DNA from 3 places in the Mesorhizobium sp. M0136 genome. Region 3 is predicted to be linked to each of the others. Evidence: predicted binding sites of a transcription regulator. Region 3 holds the regulator's gene; each other region holds the start of a gene.
What was found. The regulator HrcA, encoded in region 3, represses chaperone genes, less so after heat shock. The targets are predictions, from matches to a motif close to GTTAGCACTCNCNNNNNGNGAGTGCTAAC.
Positions count from the first base shown of each region.

Region 1: NKJ35_RS12060 (co-chaperone GroES) is a predicted target of HrcA. The motif match lies at 2,514-2,542, and genes of this name have one in related genera.
Region 2: groES (co-chaperone GroES) is a predicted target of HrcA. The motif match lies at 2,950-2,978, and genes of this name have one in related genera.

Region 1 covers NZ_JAMYTP010000008.1:117,616-122,889, forward strand. The annotation lists gene NKJ35_RS12045 (transglycosylase domain-containing protein) at 1-9, opposite strand, end outside; gene NKJ35_RS12050 (hypothetical protein) at 163-324, opposite strand; gene groL (chaperonin GroEL) at 407-2,026, opposite strand; gene NKJ35_RS12060 (co-chaperone GroES) at 2,125-2,463, opposite strand; gene NKJ35_RS12065 (hypothetical protein) at 2,706-2,978, shown strand; gene NKJ35_RS12070 (DUF1488 family protein) at 2,975-3,241, shown strand; gene NKJ35_RS12075 (DUF3168 domain-containing protein) at 3,497-3,907, shown strand; gene NKJ35_RS12080 (hypothetical protein) at 4,290-4,589, shown strand; gene NKJ35_RS12085 (response regulator transcription factor) at 4,654-5,274, shown strand, end outside.
Region 2 covers NZ_JAMYTP010000018.1:38,874-44,147, forward strand. The annotation lists partial or broken gene NKJ35_RS21330 (ATP-binding protein) at 1-13, shown strand, start outside; gene groL (chaperonin GroEL) at 882-2,537, opposite strand; gene groES (co-chaperone GroES) at 2,601-2,897, opposite strand; gene bioZ (3-oxopimeloyl-[acyl-carrier-protein] synthase BioZ) at 3,328-4,311, opposite strand; gene NKJ35_RS21355 (adenosylmethionine--8-amino-7-oxononanoate transaminase) at 4,308-5,274, opposite strand, start outside.
Region 3 covers NZ_JAMYTP010000012.1:86,115-91,388, forward strand. The annotation lists gene cysK (cysteine synthase A) at 1-136, opposite strand, end outside; gene NKJ35_RS16395 (LysE family translocator) at 299-916, opposite strand; gene NKJ35_RS16400 (PQQ-dependent sugar dehydrogenase) at 1,004-2,359, opposite strand; gene NKJ35_RS16405 (hypothetical protein) at 2,460-2,657, opposite strand; gene hrcA (heat-inducible transcriptional repressor HrcA) at 2,691-3,803, opposite strand; gene rph (ribonuclease PH) at 3,949-4,665, shown strand; gene NKJ35_RS16420 (VOC family protein) at 4,698-5,108, shown strand; gene rdgB (RdgB/HAM1 family non-canonical purine NTP pyrophosphatase) at 5,138-5,274, shown strand, end outside.

The DNA of each region.
Region 1 (5,274 bases), on a different contig from region 3:
ACTGGCCATTCCAGGATCCGGCTGCGGGGACGCCGCCAACTGAGAAACCGCATGCCGGCAATTTCACGGCGGCGCGCCTTTCAAGACTATTCGTCCATTTTGGTGCTGCCTACAAGGGCGATGAAGGTTCCGCGCTTGCGTGGGTGCTGAGGATCGGCAGCGTCACATGGGACGCTTGTCCGCGATCTTTTTCGGGTCGCGGCCTATCATACCGGCGTTGGCTTTCCTGTGCTTGTCGGCAAGCCTGCGAATGCGATCGAAGCGGCTTTCCTCGGCCACTTCGATTTTCGCCGCTGCATTTGGCTTCGGGACGAATGCGATCATTGATCGATCTCCTTGCCGATGGTGCGCGCCGGGGAAGATACCCCGGAGGCTGTCTTTCAGGCTTGTTTCCGGCAGTGGCTGGTCAATAGCCCATGCCGCCGGGCGAAGCAGCGGCTTCCTTCGCCGGAACGTCGGTGATCATGGCTTCCGCCGTGATCAGAAGCGCCGCAATGGAGCCCGCGTCCTGCAGCGCCGTCCGTACCACCTTCGCCGGGTCGACGATGCCGGCCTTGATCATGTCGACATAGACCTCGTTCTGGGCATCGAAGCCCTGATTGTGATCCTTGCCGTCGGCGAGCTTGCCGACGACGATCGAACCTTCGACGCCGGAATTCTCGGCGATCTGCCGGATCGGCGCTTCGAGCGCTCTCGACACGATCGAAATGCCCGCCGTCACATCGGCATTGGCTCCGGTCATCCCGTTCAGCACAGCCTTGGCGCGCAGCAACGCGACACCGCCGCCCGGAACGATGCCTTCTTCAACGGCCGCGCGCGTGGCGTTCAGCGCATCGTCGATGCGGTCCTTCTTTTCCTTGACCTCGGATTCGGTGGCGCCGCCGACGCGGATGACCGCAACGCCGCCCGCCAGCTTGGCGAGACGTTCCTGCAGCTTCTCCTTGTCATAGTCGGACGTGGTTTCCTCGATCTGCCCCTTGATCTGCTGGACGCGCGCCTGGATGGTGGTCTTCTCGCCGGCGCCGTCGATGATCGTGGTGGTGTCCTTGTCGATCAGCACGCGCTTGGCGCGGCCGAGCATCTCTATGGTGATGTTCTCCAGCTTGATGCCGAGATCCTCGGAAATCATCTGTCCGGCGGTGAGCACGGCGATGTCTTCCAGCATCGCCTTGCGGCGGTCACCGAAGCCAGGCGCCTTGACGGCCGCGACCTTGAGGCCGCCGCGCAGCTTGTTGACGACCAGCGTTGCCAGCGCTTCGCCCTCGACGTCCTCGGAGATGATCAACAGCGGCCTGCCGCTTTGCACCACGGCTTCGAGGATGGGCAGCAGTGCCTGCAGATTTCCGAGCTTCTTTTCGTGGATGAGGACGTAAGGGTCTTCCAGCTCGGCGCGCATCTTCTCGGCATTGGTGACGAAATAGGGCGAGAGATAGCCGCGGTCGAACTGCATGCCTTCGACGACGTCTAGTTCGGTTTCGGCGGTCTTGGCCTCCTCGACGGTGATGACGCCGTCATTGCCGACCTTGTCCATGGCCTTGGCGATCATGGCGCCGACGCTGGTGTCGCCATTGGCGGCAATGGTGCCGACCTGCGCGATCTCGCCTGAGGACTTGACCTTCTTGGCGCGCGCCTGGATTTCCTGGACGACGGCGCTGACGGCAAAGTCGATGCCGCGCTTGAGGTCCATCGGGTTCATGCCGGCGGCAACGAATTTGGCGCCCTCGCGCAGGATGGAAGCGGCAAGCACCGTGGCGGTGGTGGTGCCGTCGCCGGCGAGGTCGTTGGTTTTCGAGGCCACTTCGCGCACCATCTGTGCGCCCATGTTTTCGAACTTGTCGGAAAGCTCGATTTCCTTTGCCACGGCCACCCCGTCCTTGGTGATGCGCGGCGCGCCGTAGGCCTTGTCGATGATGACGTTGCGGCCTTTGGGGCCGAGCGTCACCTTGACGGCGTTGTTGAGGATTTCGACGCCGCGCAGCATGCGGTCACGCGCGTCGGTGGAGAATTTGATTTCCTTGGCAGACATGATCTTTTCCAGTTCGGTTGTCGTGGCACGGCGCTTGCAGCGCCTGAATCAAAGCTCGGAGCGTCCTTGCGCGCCCGGGAGCGCGCGCGGCCTTCCAATCAGGCGGCCTTCTTGGCAGCCACGGTCTTATCGACGGTGCCCATCTCGCTTTTGTCGATGATGCCCATGATGTCGGCCTCCTTCATGATCAGAAGGTCCTCGCCGTCTATCTTGACCTCGGTGCCGGACCATTTGCCGAACAGGATGAGGTCGCCGGCCTTGACGTCGAGCGGGATCAACGCGCCGCTTTCGTCCCGCGCACCCGGCCCGACGGCGATCACTTCGCCTTCCTGCGGTTTTTCCTTGGCATTGTCGGGGATGATGATGCCGCCCTTGGATTTGGTGTCGCTTTCGGCGCGCCGAATGACGACGCGATCGTGGAGTGGCCGGAATTTCATGGGGACTCTTTCTGGGGCCGGCTTAGGCGGCCGCCCCTCTCTATAGGCGCCTTGGCACTCGATTGATAGGAGTGCCAAAAAATATTCATAGGGCACATCAAATATTGAATTTATTATCTTGCCTGGCCATCCCCCTGTGTTCGGGCCTTGCCGAATATTATTGAAATTGAATTTCTGTCTTTGAACACCTATTTACGATGAAGTCCACAGCCATGACTTTCGCTGCAAGGGAGATTTTACCGATGGCCGAAGGCAATCAGAACATCATGGAAAAAGCTCAGGCTCGCTTCATGGAAAACCAGAAGAAGACGGCGGAACGGAACAAAGCAACTGCCGAATATCTCTCGGAGGCCAAGGCCAGGAGCATCAAAACGGCAAGGCTGAGGGAATTGCGACTGGCCAAGGAAGAGGCGGACCGCGCGGCGGAAGCTCTGAATCCGGTCGCCGCAAAGAAGAAGCGGGCGTCACGGGCAGTCAAGAAGGCCGTATCCGCATCGATGGAGGCGAAATCATGAGCCTGACATTTCCCAATCCCAGCCGCAGCTACGACGAGGCAAGCAAACGCATCCGCTTCGTCGGCCATGACGGCATGTTCCAGATTTCCTTCTCTGTCGCTACCGATGCCATCTCCAAGATGCAGCCGGGAACGGCGGCCTCAGAAGCTACCTACCTGGCAGCCTTCGACACGGCTTCCAACTCGATCCACGATGTCGCCAGGAATGCCTATGCCCGCACCCGCAGGAGCATATATGTGCTGACTGCGGCGGATTTTCGCTAGTCGCGATCCGTCCACAAGACGCTTTCTCAGGGCGTCCAACTTCGCTCGCCGTTTGACGTCGCGACCGTTCAGCCGGTCACGGGTCCGTGACGCGGACGGCTGCGGCGTCGCGCATTCCAGGAGCAGGGCTTATTGCCGAGATCATGAAGGTTCATAATCCGTATGAGACGCGCTGATTCGCGCTTTTGCCGGGATGCCGTCATGCAACGCAGCTACGCAGCCGGGAGGTCGACGCGACGGGCGAGGGCAAAGACAATGACCGCGCCGGCCGTCGAATTGCAGAAGGCCATATTCGAGGCAGTAAACGACGATCCCGATTTATCGGTGGCACTGGGCGACGCACGATTGTTCGACCGTGCGCCGGAAAATGTTGCATTTCCCCACATGACCGTCGGCCGCACCAGCGTCTACGACTGGGCAACAGGGACGGAGAACAACGCCGAGCAGTTGCTGACGCTGCATGTCTGGTCGAAGTCCGAGGCCAGCAAGGAAACCACCGACATCATGGACCTGGTCAGCGCCCGCCTGCGAGATGCGGCGCTCTCGCTTGGCGAACATCGTCGCGCCCATCTCAAGCTCGAATTCGCCGAAGCCCGCTACGACGAGGACCTTTCGGCCCATCACGGGCTGCTGCGCTTCCGCGCCGTGATCGAGGAAGACGGCTGACCGTCCGGCACTTTCCGTAAAATCGGGCATTTTGTTCTTGCTTTGTGCCGGCAGCTATGCTACTAATCTGGCTATGGTGCTGATTGGCGCCAATGACCCGTCGCAGAGCGGGTTTTTTTATTTCCGGTCGGTTCGGCTGAATCTGCCTTCGGTTGCCGGATCAATTGTCGAAGTCGGGCAAACCTAAAGCGATTGCCTTTCACCGCCAAACGATGCCCGGTTGTCGGCGGAGGATCGGAGGGCTAGGTTAAACTTGCCAATTTCGCGGGATGGGCGGCGAAATGGCAATCCGGTAATCTCGCGCTTCAGGGGTGTGGCGGGCATGCATTCGAGCGTTCACCGTTCATATCACGTTCAGCACCGGCGCGTTAGAACGCTGGCCATGAAAACCCTTCGCTCCCACTTCCGGACCGCGGCACTGGCGCTCTCAGCCGCCGGCCTGCTTGCGTCGCAAGCGATGGCGATCCCCGCTGTCACCCCCGAGCAGCCCCAGCCGGTCGTCCTCGCCGCGTCCGACTGCTACGCGATCGGCCAGCAGGTGGCGGAGCAGAATGGCGGCACCTTGGCCAAGGCCTCGCAGTCGACACGCGGCGGCCAGCCGGTCTGCGTCATCGTCGTGCTCCTTCCGGGCAAGGACGGGCAGCGTCCCCGTCGCTCGGAGATCGTCGTTCCGCTGAACTGAACCGTGCCGTTTCCCAGTCTGCCGGAATCGGCCTATATCTGAACAGCTTCAACAGGCCTTCCGCATGCGCGTACTCGTCGTCGAAGATGACAAGGATCTCAACCGGCAGATCGGCGACGCGCTGGTCGATGCCGGCTATGTCGTCGACCGCGCTTTCGACGGCGAGGAAGGGCACTTTCTCGGCGACACAGAGCCCTATGATGCCGTGGTGCTCGACATCGGCCTGCCGCAGATGGACGGCATCAGCGTGGTCGAGCGCTGGCGGCGCGGCGGCCGCAAGATGCCGGTGCTGATCCTGACGGCACGCGACCGCTGGAGCGACAAGGTTGCCGGCATCGACGCCGGCGCCGACGACTACGTCACCAAACCCTTCCACATCGAGGAAATCCTGGCCAGGGTGCGCGCTCTGATCCGGCGCGCTGCCGGGCATGCCTCGTCCGAGCTGACCTGCGGGCCGCTGCGTCTCGACACCAAGGCCTCCAAGGCCGACGTCGACGGCGTACCGCTGAAGCTGACCTCGCACGAATTCCGCTTGCTTGCTTACCTCATGCACCATATGGGCGACGTCGTATCCCGGACCGAACTGGTCGAGCATCTCTACGACCAGGATTTCGATCGCGATTCCAACACGATCGAGGTCTTTGTCGGACGGCTTCGCAAGAAGATGGGCATCGACATGATCGAA
Region 2 (5,274 bases), on a different contig from region 3:
GCAGCCATCGGTCTGCTTCAGCCAAACGTATTCATAGGTATGGGACAGGCTGCTATGTCCGCCACCCACGCCTGCTCCGAGGCCCTCCAGGGCAATGGTCTGAGACCTGGGCTCAAGCCCTTCGGCGAGGAGGATGAGACGCCGCTGGAGCTCGGGTGCAAGCGCTGCCACGCCCGCTCCGAGGCCCCACAAGGCCGAAGCGCAGTCGTCGGGGTCACGAGGCCCCTCGGCCACGACGACGAGACGCTGCTGGAGCGCGGTTGCAAGGGCTGCCACAGATGGCCTGAACCTGAATCCGCCTTTCTTGAGGCGTTGCGATTATCATCGCGGCGACACGCAGCTCTTGATTTGTGTGCGAAATCCTCAGCAGATCCATCGGGCTGAGCCGCTCAGCAATATCAACGAGAATGTCCAGCGGCAGATCAAGGATACTCAGAGGAGGAAACGCTTGATCTTGAGGCTCAGAGCGCGTCTGCTCCACTATAGAACAGGATGATTCACCGGGTCCTTCAACGCCAGCCGCCGGTTCCGATGAGAGAATTGTCCCTGATATCACGCTCGATGGAGTTAAATGCCGAGATGGGCGCCTTGCCACGCTCCTCAATGCCCCTCATGATTCACCGCCTATAGCTACCAACTGAATGAAGCATCGTGATTGTCGCGCAGCGGAATCCTCAAGGATCGGGCAGTTCGTAGGGGGCGCCGGTTTGACCAGGTTGAGCCCGCGAATTGCTCGATCGGACAAGATCCTAATTCTCGACCATGCGGTGAGGCTCGAACGAGATCCTCGGGACGCACTCCAAGGTTTCGATCATGTTCGGCACACAAGGAAAGGGCGGCATTGCTGCCGCCCTGTCCGCTGTAAGTTGATAGGGGCTGGATTAAAAATCCATACCGCCCATGCCGCCCATACCGCCGCCGCCCATGCCGCCAGGCATGCCGCCGCCAGCTGACTCCTTCTTCGGAGCCTCCGCGATCATGGCTTCGGTGGTGACGAGCAGGCCGGCGACCGAGGCCGCGTCCTGGAGGGCAGTGCGCACGACCTTGACCGGATCGACGATACCCATGGCGATCATGTCGCCATATTCGCCGGTCTGGGCGTTGTAGCCGTAGGTCGCGCCCTTGTTGTCGAGGATCTTGCCGGCAACGATCGAAGCTTCCGCACCTGCGTTCGAAGCGATCTGACGGGCCGGAGCCTGCAGTGCACGACGAACGATGTTGATGCCGGCAGCCTGGTCGGCATTGACGCCGGTGACCTTGATGTTGGCCGAAGCGCGCAGCAGTGCGACGCCGCCGCCGGGAACGATGCCTTCTTCGACCGCCGCACGGGTCGCGTTGAGGGCGTCATCGACGCGGTCCTTCTTTTCCTTGACTTCCACTTCGGTCGCACCGCCGACGCGGATCACGGCAACGCCGCCCGCCAGCTTGGCGAGACGTTCCTGCAGCTTCTCCTTGTCGTAGTCCGAGGTGGTCTCCTCGATCTGCTGCTTGATCTGGGCGACGCGGCCCTGGATCTCGGCCTTCTTGCCGGCGCCGTCGACGATGGTGGTGTTCTCCTTGGAGATCGACACCTTTTTGGCGCGGCCGAGCATGTTGAGGCCGACATTCTCGAGCTTGATGCCGAGGTCTTCGGAGATGACCTGGCCACCGGTGAGAATGGCGATGTCTTCCAGCATGGCCTTACGGCGATCACCGAAGCCCGGCGCCTTGACGGCAGCGATCTTCAGGCCGCCACGCAGCTTGTTGACGACCAGCGTGGCCAGGGCCTCACCTTCGACGTCTTCGGAGATGATGACCAGCGGCTTCGAGGTCTGCACGACAGCCTCGAGGATCGGCAGCATGGCCTGCAGGTTGGAGAGCTTCTTCTCGTGGAGAAGGATGTAGGCGTCTTCCAGATCCGCAACCATCTTCTCGGCATTGGTGACGAAGTAGGGCGAGAGATAGCCGCGGTCGAACTGCATGCCTTCGACGACTTCGAGTTCGGTCTCGGCGGTCTTGGCTTCCTCGACGGTGATGACGCCCTCATTGCCGACCTTCTGCATCGCTTCAGCGATCATCGAACCGACCGAAGCATCGCCATTGCCGGCGATGGTGCCGACCTGGGCAACCTCTTCCGAGGTCTTGATCTTCTTGGCAGCGTTGCCGAGAGCCGCGACGACTTCGGTCACGGCCAGGTCGATGCCGCGCTTCAGGTCCATCGGGTTCATGCCGGCGGCAACCGCCTTGTTACCTTCCTGGACGATCGACTGCGCCAGAACGGTCGCGGTCGTGGTGCCATCACCGGCGATGTCGTTGGTCTTCGAAGCAACTTCGCGGATCATCTGCGCGCCCATGTTTTCGAACTTGTCGGAAAGTTCGATTTCCTTGGCGACGGTGACGCCGTCCTTGGTGATGCGCGGTGCGCCGAACGACTTGTCGATGACGACGTTGCGGCCCTTGGGACCGAGGGTCACCTTCACCGCGTCGGCGAGGATGTTGATGCCGTGAAGCATGCGCTCGCGGGCGTCGCGGGAGAATTTTACGTCTTTGGCAGCCATTTTTTAGCTCCTGGCAGGGGCTTGCGATCAAGCCCGAAATTCAGTTGACGGTGAGGCCGATAATCAGCCGATGATGCCCATAATGTCGGATTCCTTCATGATCAGAAGGTCTTCGCCATTGAGCTTGACTTCGGTGCCCGACCACTTGCCGAACAGGATGCGGTCGCCGGCCTTGACGTCCAGCGGGACCAGCTTGCCGGCTTCGTCGCGAGCGCCGGAGCCGACGGCGATGATCTCGCCTTCCTGCGGCTTTTCCTTCGCCGTATCCGGGATGATGATCCCGCCGGCGGTCTTGGATTCGGATTCGACCCGGCGTACGACCACGCGGTCATGCAGCGGCCGGAAATTCGACTTTGCCATTTTTGGATTTCCTTGGTGCGGATGTTGAACGGTGCTCCGTTGCCGGAGCATGCCTAGCACTCAGCCGAAGCGAGTGCTAACGCGGCAATGAGATAAGCCGCAGGCTCCTGCTAGTCAAGACGGAAGAGCAAAGAGCAAAGAGAAAAGAGAAGACAGCAAAGAGCAGCCAGCAAAGAGCGTGTAAGCATCGAGCCTTTTATGTGAACAATGTCGGGTATCCGACATATATGGGGCGGCTCACCCTTTGTAATTGAGCTTTATTCAGATGGTACGATTGGTGCAACGGGTGTTGCATTTGAACTCATCCAGAGGCTCGCACGGGTCGTGCTGCGTCAGCTTGGTCATGTCGAGCTTCAGAAGGCCATTTTGGCATTGGTTCTGTTGCTCCTATTGCCATTCATGACCAATCCTGCGCGCGTGAGCCGGCCGGCTAGATTCCAACCACGAGAGCGCCGCCGCTGAGACCCGCACCCGCCGCCGCCAGAAGGATTTTCTCTCCTGGCTGGAATGGCTTCATCTGGTTGGCGAGCGAGAGCGACAGCGGGACCGTCGCGGCCGAAGAGTTGCCGTATTCGGCAATCGTCTTGACAATTGCTTGGTCCGCAATGCCGAGGTTTCTTCCGACCGCGCCGAAAATGCGAGCATTGGCCTGATGCGGCACGAACCGGTCGACATCCTGTGGTCGCACTCCGGCAGCGGCTAGCGCGCTTATCGAGCAATCGGTCATCATCTCGACGGCCTTTGCGAACACTTCGCGGCCGTCGGTCATCGTCATTCGGGTTTGCGCGAGGTCGAGGTCGCCATGGAACGGCGTGTTGCTTCCTCCTGCGGGAATCTGGATCAGGCCGTAGCGCGAGCCGTCCGAAGCCACCGAGGCACCGAGAATGCCCCGATCAGCATCATCGCACTGACCGATCACCAGGGCGCCGGCGGCATCGGCGAACAAGACTGAGCTCGCGCGCTCGGCTGGATTGATGCGGCGGCTGAGGATGTTGGCGGCGATGACCAGCGCTGGTTTGCCATGCAGGCGGGTGAACCCGTCCGCAAACATGAGCGCATAGATGAAGCCGGCGCAGGCGCCGGTCAGATCGCCCGCGCCTGCGCGGCCAAGGCCAAGCTTGTGTGCGACCAGCGGCGCGCTTGGCGGCAGAAGATGGTCGGGCGTCGAGGTGGCAAGCAACAGCAGACCGATGTCGTGGCGCGCAATACCGGCGTTCGCCAAAGCCATGTCGCCGGCTTGCGTGGCCAAGCCAGACAGCGTGTCTTCGTCCGTTGCCCAGAAGCGCGAACGGATTCCGGTACGCCTTTCGATCCAGCCCGGCTCGAGGCCGAGATTGCTCTCGATCTCGGCATTGGCCACCTTGCGCCCAGGCACGTGATGGCCAAGTCCGAGAATGCGCGACGACTTGCTCATGGCCTGGACCCGAAGCGTTCCCCGGCCTCCTCGATGGCGTCATAGAGTCGTTCGAGCTCGTCGCCTGCGATGCAATAGGGTGGCAGAAGGTAGAGGACATTGCCGAGCGGGCGCACAAGCAGTCCGCGCTCGAGGAAGAAAGCGCGCAGCTTCGGACCAATCTCGGCGAGATAACCTGCGGAACCGGTTCGCAGGTCGAGCGCCGCGATCGTTCCCGTGGCTCGACAGTCGGCAAAATATGGATTGTCCCGAAAGCGTCTAAGCCCGACGGCCTGCATCACGCTCAAGGCCGTGATCCGCCCGGCCACTGGCTCGTCGCGCCAGATCTCGACATTGGCGAGTGCTGCCGCACAGGCAATCGGATTGGCGGTGTAGGAGCTCGAATGGAAAAACGTCTTCTTCCGGTCCTCGGAATAGTGCGCCCGGAAGATGGCATCGGTGACAAGCGTTACGGCCAGCGGGATGGTGCCGCCGGTCAAGCCTTTGGAGGTGCACAGGATATCTGGAGAAATCGATGCCTGCTCGCAGGCGAACATGGTTCCGGTGCGTCCCCAGCCGGTCATCACCTCGTCGGCGATCAGCAGCGAGCCGGAGGCCTCAGTGATCTTCTTCAATTCGGCCAGAACCGATGCTGGATACATCAGCATGCCGCCGGCGCCCAGCACCAGCGGCTCGACGATCAAGGCTGCGGCTCGTCGATCGCGGGTCACAGCCTCGAAACGATCCAGCGTCTCCTGCTCGTGCCCCGCGGCCGGAAAGGGGATGATGTCGACCTCGAACAGCAAGGGTTCGTAGGCGGCGTTGAACACGCCACGCGCACCGACGCTCATCGTTCCAATCGTGTCACCATGATAGCTGTGCTCCATGACGACGATGCGCGAGCGCGGCGCGCCGATGTTGCGGAAATAACCGAGCGCCATCTTCAGCGCGACTTCGACTGAGGTCGAGCCACTGTCGGAATAG
Region 3 (5,274 bases):
GCAGATTGGCGACGACACCCTTCTCCCTGGCGAATTTATCCAACCGCACCAGCGGCGTGTCGCCGATCGTCTCGGTGATCGAATTGTAGATGCGGCCGCGGCCGGGCACGTGTGTGTGGGTGGCGGGCTTGTTCATTGATTTTCCTCCCAGAGGTCAAGCGGCAAGAGCCGGGCGGGCATAGGATAGTGCCATCCACCGCGCAAGATAGGCTCGTTCGAAAAATATCCGAGTGACGTTCGTGCTGAATACCGGCAGCTTGCAAGGCGTGACAATCGTTGGGCGGATCGGCGAAGAGATCTACTGGCGGGCGGCAATTGCCGCCGCCGCACCGACCATGAAGCCGGCGGCGGTGCGGTTGAGTGCCCTCAGCGCCCGCGGCGACTTCAGGAACCAGCGCGCCTTGGCCGCCAGCGCCAGATAGGGCACCAGCACCACGAGCAGAACGATGATAGTGAGCGCGACCAGGATGCCGTAATCGGCCAGCGTGATCATCTTCAGATCGACGATGGTCGGGGTGATGGCGAGATAGAAAATCATCGTCTTCGGATTGCCGAGTGTGACGGCGAGACCGGCTACAAAGCTGGATGCCAAGCCGCCTTTGCCTTTCTTCGCCTCTACCGTTTCGGGCGTGATGCCGCTCGTCCAGAAACGCCAGCCAAGAAAAGCGAGGTAGGCGACGCCCAGCCATTTGATGGCTAGGAAGACCATGCCGAACGTCTGTGCGACGAAAGCCAGGCCGAGCACCACGGCAGTTAAATAGGTCAGGTCGCCGAGCATCAGCCCGAACGACATGGCCAGCGACGAGCGGAAGCCGGAACCCAGCGCACGCGCAACAAGCGCGGTGACGCCTGGGCCGGGGATGGCTGCGGCGATGCCGAGGGCGGCGCTATAGGCGAGGAACCCGGTGAGCGTCATGGTTCGCGCTTGTCGCACAATGTTGAAGTTGGGTGAATTCCCTCGGGCCGAATTCGATTGCGCCAGCGCAGCAGGCGACGCCGCCGTTCAGGAGCGGCCGTCTTCGTAGGTAACGCGCCAGATGGTGCCGTTACCGTCCTCGGTGACGATCAGGGAGCCGTCCTTGGCCATGGCGACACCGACCGGGCGGCCCCAGACGGCGTCGTTCGAGATGACGAAGCCGGTCATGAAGTCCTCATACTCGCCGGTCGGCTTGCCATCCCTGAATTTGAGCCTCACCACCTTGTAGCCGGTCCTGGCGCCACGGTTCCACGAACCATGCATGGTGACGAAAGCATCACCCCGGTAATCCGCCGGAAAGTTCTTGCCGTCGTAGAAGGCTATGTTCATCGGCGCCGAATGGGCCTGCATCAACACGTCGGGGACAGTGGACTTGCCGGCGAGGTCTGGCCGCTCGCCCTGATGGCGCGGATCCTCGTGATTTCCGATGTAGTACCAAGGCCAACCATAGAACGCACCGTCCTTGACCGCTGTTGCAAACTCGAACGGCACATTGTCGCCGAGCTCGTCGCGCTCGTTGACGACGCACCACAACGCGCCGCTGGCGGGCTGCACCGTCATGCCCGTACAGTTGCGCAGGCCGGTGGCGACAGTTCGGGGATTTTTCCCGTCCGGGTCAAAGGCGAGCACATCGGCACGGCCTTCCTCGGGGCCCCAGGCCGCCCCGAGCGGCTTTGATTTCGCCCAGGCGTCAAGGCCGCCATCCGGCTGCTTGTCCATGTCCTCGGCGACATTCGAGTCCGAGCCAACCGATAAAAAAAGCGTCTTGCCGTCAAGCGAGAAGGCGATGTCGCGGGTCGAGTGACCGCCCGACGGGATTTTGGCGACAATGGTTTCTGGTTTACCGGACGCCTTCAGGTCACCGTCGCGATAGGGGAAGCGGACGATGCTGTCGCTGTTTGCGACATAGACCCATTGCGGCTTGCCGCCTGGCGGATAGAAGGCGATGCCGTATGGATAGTTGAGGCCTTGGGCGAAAATCGCTTTCTCGATGGGTTTGGCGCGGCCCTCGGCCAGACGGTAGACGCGTATTTGGTCGGCATGGCCGTTTGCGATGAACAGGTCGCCGTTCGGAGCGACGCGAACGACGCGCGGATTATAGAGTCCGGAGGCGATCATTTCGGCCGAAAAGCCCGGCGGCAATTCTGGCTCGGCGCTTTCGGGCCGTTCCGCCACGCCGCCGCCGTTCGAAGCGGATTGAGCGGGGTCGGCTGCCGGCATGTCTTGCGGCCCGATCAGGCGGCGGACGCCAGGCCTGTCGGCGTGCCAATCGCCAAAAGCGGCTTCGCCTTTGAGCACCTTTTGATCCGCCTGCTGGGCGGCTGCCGGTGTCGCGACAAGGAGGGCAGCGGCAACGGCCGCAAAGCCGCCAGATCGGATCATTAACGTCCTCCGAGGTTTGCCTCGAAGAGGGCAAACGGGATCAGGCATTGGTCGTTCCAAGCGGTGGTCCAGCACACGAGGATTTGAAGCCGAACCCCGTTCAGTTGCCAGAGGCGTAGAAGTCGTCGTCGAGTCGCTTTTCCAGCGCGACCAGATCGGCCGGCAGCGGCAGGCCCATGGCCCGCATCTCTTGCAGCTTCTCACGCAACTGCTCTTGCACCTCGTGGTGATCCTCAGGCTGATTGACCATTTCCTCGAGCAGCAGGCTGATCTGGGCCTTGAACGATTCCAGCGCCATTCTTTTTCTCCTTGCGGCAGGCCGCGGCGGCTCCTAGCGCAGCATGCGCGAAATCAGCTGCGCGGTATAGTCGACCATCGGTACTATGCGCGCATAATTCAGCCGCGTCGGCCCGATGACGCCGAGCGCACCGACGACGCGCGCGTCCTTGTCGCGATAGGGTGCCACCACCAGCGAGGAGCCCGACAGCGAAAACAGCTTGTTTTCCGAACCGATGAATATGCGCACCCCCGGGCCTTCCTCGGCGAGGTCGAGGAGCTGGATCAGTCCATCCTGCGTCTCCAGATCCTCGAACAGATGCCGCAGCAATTCTATGTCGGCCTGGGCGGTGACGTTTTCCAGGAGATTGGCGCGGCCGCGCACGATAAGCCGCCCAGGCACCCCGCTTTCGGCGCCTGCCCAGACCGCCAGGCCCTTCTCGACCAGATCCTGCGACAGCGTGTCGAGGGCTGCCCTGGTCTCTTCCTTGATGCGGGCGATCTCGACCCGGGCCTCGGCCAGGGTGCGGCCGCGGATATGGGCGTTGAGGAAGTTGGAGGCTTCGTGCAATTGCGAGACGGTGATGCCGGCGGGCAGATCGATGACGCGATTTTCGACGTCGCCGTTCTGCGAGACCAGCACGGCCAGCGCCTTGGTCGGCTCGAGCTGGATGAATTCGATGTGCTTCAGCGCCGCCTCATTTTTGGCGGCGAGCACGAGGCCGGCGCCGCGCGACATGCCGGACAGCATCTGGCTGGCCTCGGTCAGCATATGCTCCAGCGTCGCGCCCGAGCCGGAGGCGCGCACCTGCGCCTCGATGGTGCGGCGCTCCTCGTCGGAGAGGTCGCCGAGTTCCATGAATGCATCGACGAAGAAGCGCAAGCCGGCCTGGGTCGGCAGCCGGCCAGCCGAGATGTGCGGCGCGTAGATCAGGCCGAGATGCTCGAGGTCGCTCATCACGTTGCGGATGGTGGCCGGCGACAGCGATGACGGCAGGATGCGCGACAGGCTGCGCGAACCGACCGGCTCGCCATCCTTCAAATAGGAATCGACGATGCGCCGGAAGATGTCGCGCGAACGCATATCGAGCGATTGAAGCGCGGGCGGTTGAAGTGCCGGCGACGAGAGCAATGGCGACTGCGAACCGGGATCGACTACCTTGGTCATTCGAGCCAGAAACCTCCGGTCCGAAGATATAGACTTCCGCGGCGTCGGCGCAACCGGTCCATTTTCCTTTGCGCCTCACGCCCCGTGCGGCTACAAGCCGGCCAAGATTCCCCGGCCAAGATTCCGAAGAAAGAAAGAAGCCTGAATGCGCCCTTCCAAACGCCAATTCGACGAAATGCGCCCCATCTCCTTCGAGCGCGGCGTCTCCAAGCATGCGGAAGGCTCGTGCCTGGTGAAGTTCGGCGACACGCATGTGCTGTGTACGGCCAGCCTGGAGGAAAAGGTGCCGGGCTGGATGCGCAACTCCGGCAAGGGCTGGGTGACGGCGGAATACGGCATGCTGCCGCGTTCGACCGGCGAGCGCATGCGCCGCGAGGCTTCGGCCGGCAAACAAGGCGGCCGCACGCTGGAGATCCAGCGGCTGATCGGCCGCTCCCTGCGCGCCGTGGTCGATCTGCAGGCGCTCGGTGAGCAGCAGATCACCGTCGACTGCGACGTGATCCAGGCCGACGGCGGCACGCGCACCGCTTCGATCACCGGCGGCTGGGTGGCGCTCTACGACTGCCTGCGCTGGATGGAAGCCCGCCAGATGGCGAGCCTGGGCAAGGTGCTTAAGGATCACGTCGCGGCGATCTCCTGCGGCATCCATGATGGCCAGCCGGTCATCGATCTCGACTATATCGAGGATTCCTCGGCCGGCACCGACGCCAATTTCGTCATGACCGGCAAGGGCGGCATCGTCGAGATCCAGGGCACAGCCGAGGGCGAGCCGTTCTCGGAAGAGCAGTTCGCGGCGCTGATGGGGCTCGCCAAGAAAGGCATTCAGCGCCTGGTCAGCTTGCAGCAGATGGCGGTGGCTTAGCTGCGGTCAATATTGGAGAGATTGGCGATCCTGTGACTCCTTCCGCAATCCTGGAATCAGCACTCTACGTGACGGACCTTGCTGCCGCGGAACGGTTCTATTCGGGCGTCCTCGGGCTCGATCTGCTCGGTAAGGTCGATGGCAGGCATCTCTTCTTCCGCTGCGGCGACGGCGTGCTGCTTATCTTCAATGCCGAGGCGACCAAAGTGCCGCCGCGGGCCGACGCCAAGCTGCCCGTGCCGCCGCATGGCACGGTCGGCGAGGGCCATCTTTGCTTCGCCGCAAGCGCGGATGAAATCCCACGCTGGAAAGCGCATCTTGAGGCGAAGAAAATCGCCATCGAAAGTGAGTTCGAATGGCCTCAGGGCGGTCGCTCGATCTATATTCGCGACCCCTCGGGCAATTCGATCGAATTCGCCGAGCCAAGAATTTGGGGCATCTGATGCATTCGCCGCCTGTTCATTCACCAACTATTCATTCGCTTGATGGGCATAAGATCGTCGTCGCAAGCCACAATGCCGGCAAATTGCGCGAATTCACCGATCTGATGGCGCCATTCGGCATAGAAGCGAAGTCCGCAAAGGAATACGGCTTGCCGGAGCCGGACGA